Regions from separate parts of the Shewanella eurypsychrophilus genome, predicted to be linked through region 1. Evidence: riboswitches for the same ligand, from Rfam matches in the RefSeq annotation. Region 1 holds a riboswitch; the other holds the start of a gene.

Region 1 (7,173 bases):
ATAAACAGAAATGCATAAATGCCGCTGCAGGCAGACTATATTTTACTCATGTTTTTGTATTAGCGCATAAAACTGTTTGAAACACTCTAGGTATTGCGATGCCTGATGAGGAGAAGCTCGTTCTTGTTCCACCATAACACCTGAGTTACCGACTTCATCTGCAGCCATTAATAATGACCAGCATGCGGCAAAGACCCAGTAAATATTAATAGCATCTGGCAGTGAATCTCTTGCCGTTGAAGTGAGTTTGGGGTGATTAGTCAAATATGCTTCGATTAAATGATGTCGTTGGCAGGTCGATAATGCGTGACTCGACAATACGCCAGCAAGATCAAACAAGGGATGTGAACTACATGCATATTCGAAATCAATACAGTACAACTTACCTTCTCTGAGCAGTAAATTATGAGGATTAAGATCTCTATGACTATACTGCTCAGCGGTTGCACATTTATCCAATTTGGATAACCATTGCCTAATAATATCTTGCAGAGACATCAGCGCATGGTGACACTCATGCCAATGCTCTGTAATGGATGAAAACTCCATAACACTGGCCATGTCTTGCATCGACTCTTGGTAAATAGCCCACTGTTTAGACACTGATAGGCTATTTTCAGGACATGGAAGCTCAGACAGCTGAGTTAATAAAGATAGCAGTGCAAGATCAGCATCGGGCCAGAGCACCGACTCCTCGAGCAAAGGATATGCCGATTTAGCCGTGTTCAAACACCCCCAAAGTCCTGTGTCCTGCTCGATATATTCACTGAGATAATATTTCATATCTTGGCTGACATAGTACAGAGAGGGTGCGAGTCCTTTCTTTGCGGCTATCAGCCAATTAGTCACCTCTGCACCACGATCACAAATATGGCTACTTGCAGCAGAGTTCACTCTAAGCACCCAAGCTTTCCCCGTTAAAAACTCACGAAACAGGTAATTTTGATTACTGAGACCGTGTGTGAGTACGTTTACGTCTAACGATTTTGATAAGGGTAGCCCCGCTTGCTCCAATTCAAGTTTCACTGTTTCTGAGAGCGTAACGAATAAGTCTTGAACTGGAACCATCACAACTTCCTAATAATTATCAGTTAAGCACGACTCTCTTTGACTTGCTCACTCATCGCGGTACGCCAAAGGAAATAACCCCCGATAGCCATCCCTACATACATGATAAACAACAGAGAAGTCAGCATGAGTCCTTTTTGCAAATAAAGGTAGATGGACACAAAATCTATCACCACCCAATACAGCCAGTTTTCTAATACTTTTTTAGCCACTAAATAGGTGGTCATCACCGCGAAACAGGTCGTAGCCGCGTCTAAGTAAGCAAACGATGCTTGGGTATAGGTAGACATCAGATAACCGACTACAACAGAGATTATCGCAGTCACAGATATTAATTTAACGTGGCGCTGTAAGCTCCAGGAAATGACACCTATCGCCGCATCGCCACTCCGCCCTTTTGTCCATTGGTTAAAGCCATAGACAGCCATTGCCATATAATAGACATTAAGGACAGACTCCATCAGGAGTGATACTTTCCAAAAAAGTGCAGTGTAAATTGCCGTGCTAGCGAATGCAGCAACCCAGCACCAGATACTGCCTTTCATTGCCAATACCAGATAGGCGGCAGCCAATACAACGGCAATAGCCTCCCACGCGGTTAAAGCCGTCGCTTCAATCAAGGCAACATCGATTGTACTTAGCAGTGCCGACCAAAAGTCCATCATAAATGACCCCGAAATTGTATTACCTAGACCAAAACAGATACTCGCCAGGATCAGTGATCTGGCGAGTATAATTTCAACATAACATTGAACAGAATAAGGCTATTGCGTGTGCGAGAGGTTTAACTCACCACCAATAAACTTGCATACAAACACAGCTTTGCCCCATTTTACATGAGCCGCTTCCATCTCAGTAGCAAGCATTGCCATGACGTCGCGATATTCACCACACACTTGTGTTGCCATGGCATTGGTTTTACGTTCGATATTGTCGTAACTATCTAAACGATCGATAAACCATAAAATAGGATCTAAATAATTATCTTGCAGTGGGTAGCAACTAATCTCGGCTGTTAATTTCATTTCTTGACCTCAGGTGACACGCTTCATATAAGCTGCCACCACAATTAAATAAATAACTCACTCGTAAATCACTCAATAGCTAAGGTAACAGACATTTCAATCAAGTTTGAAGAGAGTGCGCGGAGTTTATAAGCATAAATGAGCACTCTCGACAAAAAATTGATTATAAATGGCAATAGCTGAGTATTGAGTTACATAAACTTGACGTTTACGGTCAGCCCTAGCTGGCGCGGATCACCGTAGCGTATATATTGCTTGTCTGCCCAGTCTTGATCTGGCTCGTTGCCAAAGTAAAAACCTCGGGTACCGTATTGTTCATCAGATAAGTTCTTACCCCAAAGGTAAGCAGACCATATATCGGTTTCATAACCGACACGGGCATTGAAGATGATATAAGCTTCAGACTTAGACTCGTTACTGTCTGAATAATAAAAATCACTCTTACCACTGGTGGTCAAGTTAGCGAACCAACCAGAGTCGGTGCGATAAGTCGCCCCTGCACTGTAAGTAAAGTTTGGTGAATGAGCCAGTTCGCGACCAGTCAGATCCACCGTTCCACCATACTTATCTTGATAAGCATAATCACCATATGCAGTTTCTAGCCAACCTAGGCTGGCATAAAATGTAAGATCCGATGTTGCATACCAATTGGCATCAAGTTCGGCACCATAATTATGTGAACTGCCTGCATTTTCAGTGAAGAGGATAAACTTTTGCGGTTCTTCAGGGTTCTGAAGTGATGCTGAAACTTGCTGATCACGTCTGTCCATATAAAATAATGAAAAATTCGTACTGGCATCACCATCAAGCCAAATAGATTTAAGGCCTATTTCATAGTTATATAAAGTTTCGGTATCATACTCTTTCTTGTCTGACAGCTCAGCTGGCAATGACATATTGAAACCACCCGCCTTATAACCTCTAGCGATTCGTGCATAAGTTTCATGACTGTCACTTAACGACTTACTCAAGGCAATATGCCCGCCCCACATGGTCTCACCAGGACTAAACTCATCACCGGCACTGTCACTGTAATCGCTGTCACGTCGTTCGACTCTCAGACCGAAGGACAAGGCATAACCCGCACCGAGATCTGAATCTAATTGGCCAAATACGGCAGTATTATTCGCTTCATATTCGGCAGCAAGCGTGTCTAACCAGCCGTTATAATCTTCAACTGTGTCGTTGTCTTCAGTTAAGCGCATACCATAAACACCCAGTAACCAATCTGTGCTACCAGAAAAGATACGTCCAGCTTCAGTTGAGCTGAGTCTAAACTCTTGGCTAATGGTATTTCGCTCCCCTTCTTTATCCCAGGTATAATCGAATTGGCAAGGCTCACCGCCACAATCCAGTCCGCCCCAGTAATCAGGGTTTGCCCAATCACCATCATAATTATAGTGAGTCTGAGAGTTAGCATATGATGTTAAAGAAACGAGTTCGAACTGCTCGGCACCTGAATAGGTAAACTTAAGCGAGCTACCTGTGGTGCGCTGCTTATCGACGCCTGGCGCGTCTGTTAGGGTATTCTCACCATTATTATCTAAGGTCCACACATCATAGCCATTATCATAGTCAGCATGAAGCAGGGTCAAATCTATCTGTAAATCATCTGTGGCATACCAACGCAATTTCGCCCGGCCGGTAAACTCATCCCGGGCATTGGTATCGTCACGTTCAAGATAAAGGTTATTTTGATAACCATTTTGCTGATGTTGCTGCAGTGACACTCGGTAGAGTAACTTTCCTGAATCCGTCAGAGGTCCAGAGCTAAAACCACTGAACGTAGTGAGATTATCATCACCTACTGAGACTTCTGCACCATGTTCAAATTCATCGGTAGGGTCGTTACTCTTAAGGTAAATCAAGCCAGCCAACGCATTGGCGCCATAACGTGTGCCTTGAGGGCCACGCAGCACTTCAACTTGTTGTAGGTCATACATGCTCGATACCATGCCAAGACCTGACATATCGATATCATCTATGATGTAGCCGACAGATGAATTGGGGGCGCCTTGATATTCTTCCTGCTCACCGACACCACGAATTTGGAAGTATTTAGGACGAGAACTACCACCCGACCAGTTAAAGTTAGCGATAGAATTAAGCACATCTTCGAAATGTTGTGCACCTTCATCTTCAATTTGCTGCTGATCGATAACCGTAATGCTTGATGGCATCTTGTCTAAGCTAGAACCGCGAAAATCAGACGTCACCACAATGACTTCCATCTCATCGGAGCTGGCTAACGTTTCAGGTTGTTCTGCAGCCAGTGCAAAATTACTCGCCAATACGCTAGATACTGCTAACGCTACCGGAGAGACTCTTTTTAAGAGGCTAGAATCAAAAGATAAAAATTTAAATGTATACATAGGACCCCAAATTATATTTTGAGATCCGGCAACTGGAAAAGCGAGAAAGGATAATCGTGGTCGACTACAGATGCTCTATAAGAACATCACGAATACATCAAACCTATTGGCCCATTCCTACGCCGGTATAAGCCGGATCAGGTTCAAAGGGTTTGTCATATGACATCTCAGAAACAGTCAAATAATGTGACTGCCTCACCCCTTGGCAAACGGGATTATACATGAATCATACAAATTGTTGACAAAGATATGTCACCAAATGGGCAATTTACAGTACTTGGATCAAAAAAACGTCAGCTTGGCTGACGTTTTAATTAAATAATAGCTTGAGTAACTAGGGTGAAGCATCGAAATAAGCCGTTACCGACTAATTAGAAAAGGCTTTTCTCACATAAATTTCATAGCGAACGGCATTGGCATTTGGTGCTGCTGCGGTAACTTGCATGCGCTGCATACCATGTAGCTTCAATGACTTCCAAGAGCTGCCATCATCTTCTAGTGTATAGCCATTGATATCATACCAAGTAAATTTATACTGAAGCCTTAAGTCAGTAGATACCTTACTCATGATAACGCCAGCACCCTGTAGCAGATCGCCTTGCTGACGTGCTTTAAGCTGGTCAACGCCAACCTTACTCGCAAAGCTGCTATTATCAACACGGATCTCCCCCGTTGAACTGGCCATCACACCGGCAGTATGTTGTGCACATGCGGTGATAACCATGACTGACACAAAAGCCAACAGTAATTTCTTCATCTTATCGCTCCAAACTATTCATACATGTTTATCACGGCCTAACACAGAGCCAGTATATTTTATATCAGCTTAACGTAAACCAGAACTCACTTAACCACAAAGAGAAAGTAAAATCTTGCTTATTTTCTAGATTAATCAATCAAGAAATGCGCCCTTGCCGTAGCAATCAGTTTTTTACGACTGGTTTGCCAGCAATTAATGCTCACATTGGCAACTCGTCGTCCTTGGCGGGTGATTTTACATTCGGCAAACGTATCTTTATGGTAACCCGCCCTCAAGTAGTCAATGGAAAAGTCGACGACTTTGGGGACTTTCGATGTATTCATAAACACCATGAGTTGCACAATAGCAGACATTTCCATAAATCCAGCAATCACACCACCATGAATGGCGGGCAATATCGGGTTGCCAATATTGTCATCTTTTGCTGGCAGCCTGAATACCAATTCGTCACCGAAACGCTCAACACTCATGCCAATAAAGTTAGTGTAAGGAACATGCCCTAAAAGATGGCCAAAATCATTCAACTCGGTGGCCTTCTTTACCATTTCCTTTACGTCTAACTCTTTACCATCGAGCTGTTTAACATCTAACGCTTGTCTATCTGGGGCGATAGATTTGGCTAATGGTGTTTCTCGGATAGTACTTTCTTCTGCAATGGGCTCAGCTGCTGTTTTTTGCTGACCTAATAGCGCCTGGCGAAAATCATCACCAATCATCTCTGGGCTTATGCGCATAAAAGAGCCTACCGCATGGGCAATGGGATCATCAATCGAATCTTGATAAGCAATGGCTCGGGTAAAAGAAACACTCGATGAGATTTTATAACACTCTGCAAAACCATAAACAGGCTTGTTAGGCTCTGCAGGCTTCATGTAGTCGACCCTAAGGTCTAATGTCGGCGATAGTTCTAACGACTTGTATTCATCGTAAATAGCGCAGACAACGGCACTTCCACTGGCTGTGTCCATTAAAGTGGTGATCACACCACCATGAATAACCCCAGTATCAGGATAACCGATTAATTCGGTACTGTAAGGCAACTCTATAAGCACATGATGCTCACTGGCCTCATGTACTTTGAGTTTTAATCGGCGACATTGAACAAGCTGTTCGACAAAACGTGTCGCAATTTGTGTCAAAGGGAAAAAATCTGAATTAACCTGCATGACTAACCGCTCATTCTATCTGTTAAGGTTCAACATAGGGCCTAAAGAGCAGCCACCGAGCAAGTGCATATGAATATGGAACACCTCTTGGCCACCATGCTTATTACAGTTCATGATGATACGGTAACCGTCTTCTGCAATCCCCGCCTCTGCTGCCAACTTTGCAGCGACAGTCACCATGCGACCTAAGGCTTTTTCATCAGACGATTTAACATCGTTTGCTGTAGGAATAAGATGATTAGGGATGATTAAGATATGCGTTGGCGCCTTGGGATCTATGTCTCTAAATGCTGTCACTAGATCATCTTGAAATAAGATTTCTGCGGGAATTTCACGTCGAATGATCTTGCTAAATATGGTTTCTTCAGCCATTTGACTGTCCTCTTATCATTAGGGTTGCCACAGTATACGCATAAATCGATAACTTGTGATGGTATCAAGCTTAAGAGTAGAAGTAACAGACTAAAAAGTAAGCGTTAATTTTCAATTTAATTATAGAAGTAAAAGGCAACAAACAAAATACAACTGCAAAGTTTCAGCCGAGAGTTACAAACCAAAAACCAACCATAAACACACCAAGGTAACAAATTACACATATGTATATACAAACCAATTGACATCAGCAAGCAAACCCTTTTAAATACTGATAAATTTATAAGGGAATGTATCTAATGCTGACAAACAAAGAGACAGCTTTACTAGACGCTGCAACTGAACTCATTCGAGAAAAAGGCATGATTGCGTTAAACATGTCAGATGTACATAAAAAAGCTGGCTACTCT
Region 2 (7,173 bases), 340 kb from region 1:
ATCTTATATTTCCCAAGACTTCCTGGATATCAGAGAAAACGGCCTTTAAGGGCTTACCTTTTTGCGCTTCTTGATCTGTGGGTTCCTTGTAGAAAAGCAGAGCTGGAATGAAGTTTACGGCTATCCAAAATGAAGACATGATAAACACCCAATCCCAACTGATAGCACGTACATAACCCGCGATAAACGGGCCTAGGAAGCCGCCAATGTTGACCATCATGTAGAAAATGCCGAAACCCAGTCCTCGGTTTGTTTTATCTGTGGTCCTTGCAACAGTGCCTGTTACAACGGGCTTAAAGCAGGCTGCACCGAGAGCGACTCCCATAAACGCAATAAAGAAGCCGGCAAACGTATCGACTTGTCCCAAAATGAAGTAACTAGGACACATGATCACATAGGAAATTAAAAACATTCTCCGATAGCCATAACGATCAGCAAGCGCCCCGGTCACGACGGGAAATAGATACAGGAAGAAGGGGATCATCCCTTGCAGTAACCCTCTTTCTTGTTCACTAAAGCCTAATCCTCCTTGATGAGAGGGAGAGGTCATGTAAAGAGACGATAGTGTAAAGAATCCATACCAGGCAAGGCGTTCAAATATCTCCATGGTATTGGCAACGAAGAAGGTTTTAGGCAAGGGCGTTCGAGTCACTTGGGTCATGCTACTTCCTGTATATTTTATACAATTTAACCTATGCTAACGAGATATAGCATGGATATCAAGCAATGTGACATATTCGTTAACATTCACAGCAATTACTCAGATAAGATCGGTGCTAGACAGTTGCCTTTAGCTGTTATTCGGTCATAATGACGCCAAATTTTCTCATTATGTGATCTGTAAATGGCTGTGCTCGATATTTTAACAATTCCTGATGAACGCCTTAAGCGTAAAGCCCGCCCAGTTGAAAATATTGATGATGTACAAGCATTCATCGATGACTTACTTGAAACCATGTACGATACGGAAGATGGTATTGGCTTAGCTGCCACGCAAGTGGGTAGTCAACATGCCATATTAGTTATCGATCTATCTGAAGACAGAGATCAACCTCAGGTACTGATTAATCCTGAAATCGTATCGTCAGATGGTGATTTTGTCGGGGAAGAGGGATGTTTATCTATTCCTGGTTATCGCGCTAAAGTATCAAGAAGTGAAAAAGTCACTGTGAAGGCATTAGATCGTACCGGACAAGCGTTTGAAATAGAAACGGATACGTTTTTAGCTATCGTGCTGCAACATGAGATGGATCATTTAAATGGGATTGTGTTTACCGATCATCTTTCAAAGTTAAAACAACAAATCGCACTTAAAAAAGTAAAGAAGAATCGATAAATACTGCCAGTTATTATCAACAAACAGAGCTAGACAGTTTTCTAGTTCTCACCTGAGTTTTACCGCTATGCTTTGGTTTAAGCGGTAAGCTTAGGCTGATACAAAATCCCCCCTGTTCAACATTCCTAGCGTGAACTTCTCCGCCCAGTAGCTTTATGCTTTGCTTGACGATAGCGAGTCCTAGCCCATAGCCACCTTGACTAGAATGTCTTGCCTCATCCATTCGGGTAAATGGGTTAAAAATATTATCCAATTCAGATTCTGAGATCCCAAGCCCATCATCCTCGATATCGATGATGCACGTCTCCTCATCTATACGTGTACTTATGATCACAGTACAGTTATTACCTGCGTATTTTAATGCGTTTCTCAGTATGTTATCGATAGCTCTAATGAGAAAATTTATGTCGGTAATGATATTGACTTCAACAGCCGCTAAATTCCAACTTATGGTTTGAGTGTCTTTGGCTTCAAATTGAATATCCTTGAGTACTTTGGTTCTGATGGTGTTTAGTGGAACTGATGACAGTGTTAATTTAACATAAGCATTATTCAATCTACTGTAATCAAGAATACTGTTAATTAATGAGGCCATCTGTTGATTTTCATGCTCCAAACGGGAGAGGTTTTTTTGTTGTTGCTCATTGGCTTGCTTCGACAGTAGGTGGAGTGCTAACTCCTGACGTGCAAGTGGGGTTCTTAACTCATGAGAGACATCTCTTAATAACCGCTTTTGGTTTTGCATCGCGTTTTGCAGTTGTTCAGCCATATAATCAAATTCGGTAGCGAGATGGTAAAACTCGGTTTCTTTTACAGAGAAATGTTGTGAGATCCTAGTATCAAGCTGCCCACCGGCTAGTGCCTGGGTGCCTTTTTTAAGGTGTGTCAAAGGGGTAATTAAATAGCGAGTTAATATAGAGGTAAATACCAATAAAACGGATATTCCTACCAGTAATCTAATTAACCATAAGCTCTGAGTGAGCTTTTGCGCCGGATGCAGCTCAGGAATCAATTGTACGACGAGTGTTAATGGGGATGCTGAGTTTATGGCATTAACAAGAGGGATCCCGATGAGGGGCTTCCTGACACTGTCTCCCATAGGCAAGTGAAGTTGCCTCATATATTGCAATTTAAAAATAAAATGCGGGTGCATCTCAGCTTGGGTGATTGAGCGAAGATTTTCGTCCAACACATATACCCTAAAACTTTGATTTTTTTCCCAAGTTGCAAGGCTCAATAAATCTTTAGCGTTAATTAATTCTGTGGCTTGATTAGCAAGTTGAGTCAGCTCTGCTTGAGTCGAGCCAGGCAGCGTTAGCAAACGATTGATCACAACTCTTTCAATCCCAGTTGCTATCAGTAAAATAGCCAATAAAGATAAGGCGAAATAGCTAAAAATCTTGACTTGAAGTCGCGAAAATAAGCCTGATAAAGGAATGAACATAGGGCTATACTGCACTCTTTAGAAAAGGTAACTTGATTTGTTAATGATAATTGTTCGTATCGATATTATCTTAGAATGAATCGATTACCTAGATAATTAGGCAAAAAATGAGAGATATGTTTGGCTTGTAAGCTTTTAATTTATCGAATCAGTTTAGCCTGAAATTTTACCCGTCTTAAGTTAATGCTAACTTGCTCAGGGCATGATATTTAGAGAGTAAAATTGTACTTAGATAATAAAAATTGTATTTAGAGAATAAAAATTGAATATTGTGTTATTAACCCACGAACGTGAACTGTTACGACCTACAAATACTGGTCGTCTTGCTCTAGATGCATTCCCACATTTTTGTTCACGCTTGATCTGGTCACGCGTTGCCCCTGATAAACGTTTGGTTTCTTTACTTTCACAACAAAGCGCGGCGGTACTCTTTCCTGATGAAAAGGGTGCAAGTGAATCACCAAATGGTGTGGATACGTTAAACGCTAAAAGTGAGAGTCTCTTAACAAAAGATATTTATCTTGAATGCTTACCTCAGACGTTAGTGATCATTGATGCCACCTGGCAAGAGGCCAGGAAGATGTTGAGGCAGAGTCCATACCTTAAACAGGCAGCTAAGTTTGCCTTGTCTGGAAACCATGATTCTAGTTTCACATTGAGACGAAACCAGGTCGATGGTGGTTTATGTACCATAGAGTGCATAATTGAGGTGTGTAAGATTCAAGGGCTAACTCAGGAAGCAGAACAGCTCAACACTGTGTTTGAGCTGTTTCAACAGAAGTCGCGCTAATCAATTTATCAATGTTAGATAAGAGTCAGGTAAACGCAGAAAAAATGGCTCACGGCGCCAGCTAAGACAAAAAGGTGCCAGATTGCATGATTGTAGGGAATACGTTTACCCACATAGAAAATCACACCAAAGCTGTAGAATATGCCGCCCCATAGCAGTAATTGAAAACCTAATGTGCTCATAGATTGCGTGAGTTCACTCATCACAGTGGCACATAACCAACCCATTACTAGGTAAAGCACGACACTGAATTTCTTAAAGCGATTGATAAAGAGTGTTTTAAATAGGACGCCACCGAAGGCAAGGCTCCAAATAGAGATCAAGATGACATTTGCTTTGAAACCACTTAACGCGATAAGCATTAGTGGGGTGTATGTGCCTGCGATTAAAAAATATATTGCACAATGATCGGCAATTTTTAATTTATGTTTCCATTCTGGTGACGATACCCAATGGTACAACGTCGAGCAGGTAAATAATAAAATGATACTGCTACAGTAGATAATAACGCCAAACAACTGCACGGAATTTAATGAATCTTGTCCTTTTATGAAGGAAAAGATTAAGGCTAGAATCCCAGCAATCACACCTAAACCATGGCTGATACTGTTCGCCCATTCTTCTTTTTCGGTATAACCACTCGCGTTAACTGGAGATGAACCTTCTTGCTGAGCGAGGGACTCTTCTACTGCCATATATAACTACTCGATGATATTTTTAAGGAGTTTATCAGCAATACAGAGATAAAACCATAGTTAAGCGTACACGTGTAAGCTTAAATTGTTTGTCAGTGAGCATTCATCAAGCATAACTTTATCTTTTGCCACTGGAGTAAGTTCATTGGGTAATGTTCGACATTTTATATTACTTGAAATGAACTTTATCGACAGTTAACAATCTGAAAAGGTGCATGGGGAATTTAACATTAGCGAAGGAAGATGCTCACTTTCTGGTTTTGCAGGGCAGAGCTGTAATGCTAGTTTGTCTACTCGCTAATACTCCCAAGCGACATCTAGATACCACTTAGCCTATTTTCAAGGGATGAATCTTAGCTGTGCGTTTTGATATAAATAATAAGATATCTACTAACGCTGAATCGAGCCTAATTTGGTTTAATGAGCGTGATAGTGAGATCAATAGTGAGCTTGAGTTTGCGCTCACATCCAGTGATATCGCTACTCTTGTGCTAGCTGAAAGCTATACACACAAATACCTTAATTCTGCTTTGACAGTTGTACTCGTCATCCTTGTTCATCTAACGCTGCTTTTGGCACTCGATTCTGTATGGGAACCGACGGATTTATCTGTGCCGACCACAACGCCTTCTAAGTTAAACGCCTATATCTACTACGAGCTAAAAGAGACAGTAAAAGCGGTACCATTGAGTGGTAAACAGTCAGATAACAAGAGGCCTGTTGAGAGCGAAGATACTGACGAAAAGAAAACGGTAGAAATTGAAAATATTCTCACTCGAGAGAGTTTGCTGACACAGGTGATTCATGTTGATGAGACTAACAATGACGCTGCTGATATGGAGCAGGTAAATATGATAGAAACCGAGCAGCCAGCATGGCTTAATAAAGACAAGGAGAGTGTCCAAGCCCAAGCGTATTTCTCTTCTGATATTATCACTCCGTCGACGGTGTCTATTTCTAGTCTAAATGCTTTGACTCAAGAATATTTTAGCCGAGAAAGAGACGCTCTATTAGGTAAGCTTTCCGTAAATGCAGCAGCTCAGTACACTCAAGTAAAAACATTGAGTGAAATGGACGGTGAGATGATCGAATTAGAATTACCTGTTGAAGATGAATGGCTGACAGCAAAAACACTCGACCATAAGCTGGATCCTAATCGAATCGTCAGGCAAGGAAATACCTGCTACAGAGTGGTCAAAACACCAAACCCGATTAATCCCCATGCGGAAAACTTGGGTTATCCATTTCGCTGTGATGGTGACTCTGTTGCGGCGGCATTAAAACGTGCTATAGCAAAAAGAGTATATAAAAGACCGATAAATTAGTGATCTTAAAGATGAAATAAAATCATCGCAAAATTCATATGTTATATATCTTAGCAATCTACTTATTTTAATTAATATTAATACAAATACTTATAATTGTATTTTGACATGATTTATTTAGACTGGATATATTTACAAATAACTTGTTAATAAGCATATTTTGAGATTATACTGCTGGCATCTTGTCGGAGTGCCTATTGGCTGAGACCGTTTATTCGGGACCCGTTGAACCTGATCAGGTTAAAACCTGCGAAGGAAACAAGCGTGATAATTACTAATGAATGATGTGAATTTCTAAAGCCGTTTAGTCTATTTTTTTTGATGTATAAATGAATATATCGAGTCTGATAGTTAACTTTTGTTAGCTCTGATGCCTCAATGAAAATGATCATCGGCTTAATTAATTTCCTTATAATATTGTGGTTATCTTAGACATTAAGAAGGTTTTCTTGTGTCTGCTATTCAACTCTCCAGGCAAGCAACTTCATTTCAATTAAAGTGAGATTGCTTATGTCAAATCGTCGTGAAACCCGAGCTCAAGCTCAAAAATTTATTGATACTCTAAAGCCGCTGCAGCACCCTAATTCTGAGAAAGTCTATCTTACCGGTAGCCGTGAAGATCTTCGTGTAGGCATGCGTCAAATACTCCAAACAGACACCATGGTCGGTGGTACGGAGTCGGATCCGATTCTGGAGCCCAATGCGCCGCTAAAAGTCTATGACTGTGCGGGACCTTATTCCGATCCTAGTGCCAATATTAACGTCCGAAGCGGATTAGATAAGCTGAGGAATAACTGGATTTTGGAGCGAAACGATACCGAACAGTTAACGGGAGTCAGCTCTGGATTTACTCAACAGAGACTGGCTGACGATGGTCTCGATCATCTTAGATTCGACTCTCTACTTCCTCCTAGAAAAGCCAAACCCGGTCAATGTGTGACTCAGCTTCACTATGCGCGCAAAGGTATCATTACCCCAGAGATGGAATACATTGCGATACGTGAAAATATGGATTTATCCAAGATCACTGACGAAGTGTTGAAGAGAAAAGCGCCGGGTGAAAGTTTTGGGGCATCGATATCTGAGCCCATTACACCTGAGTTTGTTCGCAGTGAAATTGCCAGAGGCCGGGCAATCATTCCTCTCAATATTAACCATCCTGAAGCTGAGCCGATGATCATTGGCCGTAACTTTTTAGTCAAAGTTAATGCCAATATTGGTAATTCAGCTGTGACGTCATCCATCGAAGAGGAAGTTGAAAAACTGGTATGGTCGACTCGATGGGGCGCAGATACCGTGATGGACCTCTCTACGGGGAGATATATCCATGAAACACGCGAATGGATCATTCGAAACTCTCCGGTACCTATTGGTACAGTTCCGATTTATCAGGCCTTGGAGAAGGTGAATGGCGTTGCTGAAGATCTCAACTGGGATGTGTTTAAAGATACTCTGATTGAGCAAGCTGAGCAGGGGGTGGATTACTTCACCATTCATGCCGGTGTTCTGTTGCGCTATGTACCTATGACGGCAAAGCGTCTCACGGGTATTGTTTCACGTGGCGGCTCCATTATGGCTAAGTG

Evidence for each region. Region 1 has a riboswitch for thiamine pyrophosphate ahead of FM038_RS09415 (TonB-dependent receptor). Riboswitches for the same ligand answer to the same signal wherever they lie in the genome.
Region 2: another riboswitch for thiamine pyrophosphate. It lies ahead of thiC (phosphomethylpyrimidine synthase ThiC); the one in region 1 lies ahead of FM038_RS09415 (TonB-dependent receptor).

The regions. Positions count from the first base shown of each region.
Region 1 covers NZ_CP045503.2:2,238,440-2,245,612, reverse strand. The annotation lists gene FM038_RS09430 (phosphotransferase) at 43-1,068, opposite strand; gene pnuC (nicotinamide riboside transporter PnuC) at 1,092-1,733, opposite strand; gene FM038_RS09420 (hypothetical protein) at 1,833-2,093, opposite strand; gene FM038_RS09415 (TonB-dependent receptor) at 2,285-4,465, opposite strand; TPP riboswitch at 4,563-4,678, opposite strand; gene FM038_RS09410 (YcfL family putative periplasmic lipoprotein) at 4,833-5,222, opposite strand; gene FM038_RS09405 (PaaI family thioesterase) at 5,354-6,391, opposite strand; gene hinT (purine nucleoside phosphoramidase) at 6,407-6,763, opposite strand; gene FM038_RS09395 (helix-turn-helix domain-containing protein) at 7,063-7,173, shown strand, end outside.
Region 2 covers NZ_CP045503.2:2,580,480-2,587,652, forward strand. The annotation lists gene FM038_RS10880 (MFS transporter) at 1-661, opposite strand, end outside; gene def (peptide deformylase) at 845-1,336, shown strand; gene FM038_RS10890 (sensor histidine kinase) at 1,353-2,780, opposite strand; gene FM038_RS10895 (tRNA-uridine aminocarboxypropyltransferase) at 3,052-3,570, shown strand; gene trhA (PAQR family membrane homeostasis protein TrhA) at 3,585-4,265, opposite strand; gene FM038_RS10905 (hypothetical protein) at 4,625-5,590, shown strand; TPP riboswitch at 5,767-5,865, shown strand; gene thiC (phosphomethylpyrimidine synthase ThiC) at 6,101-7,173, shown strand, end outside.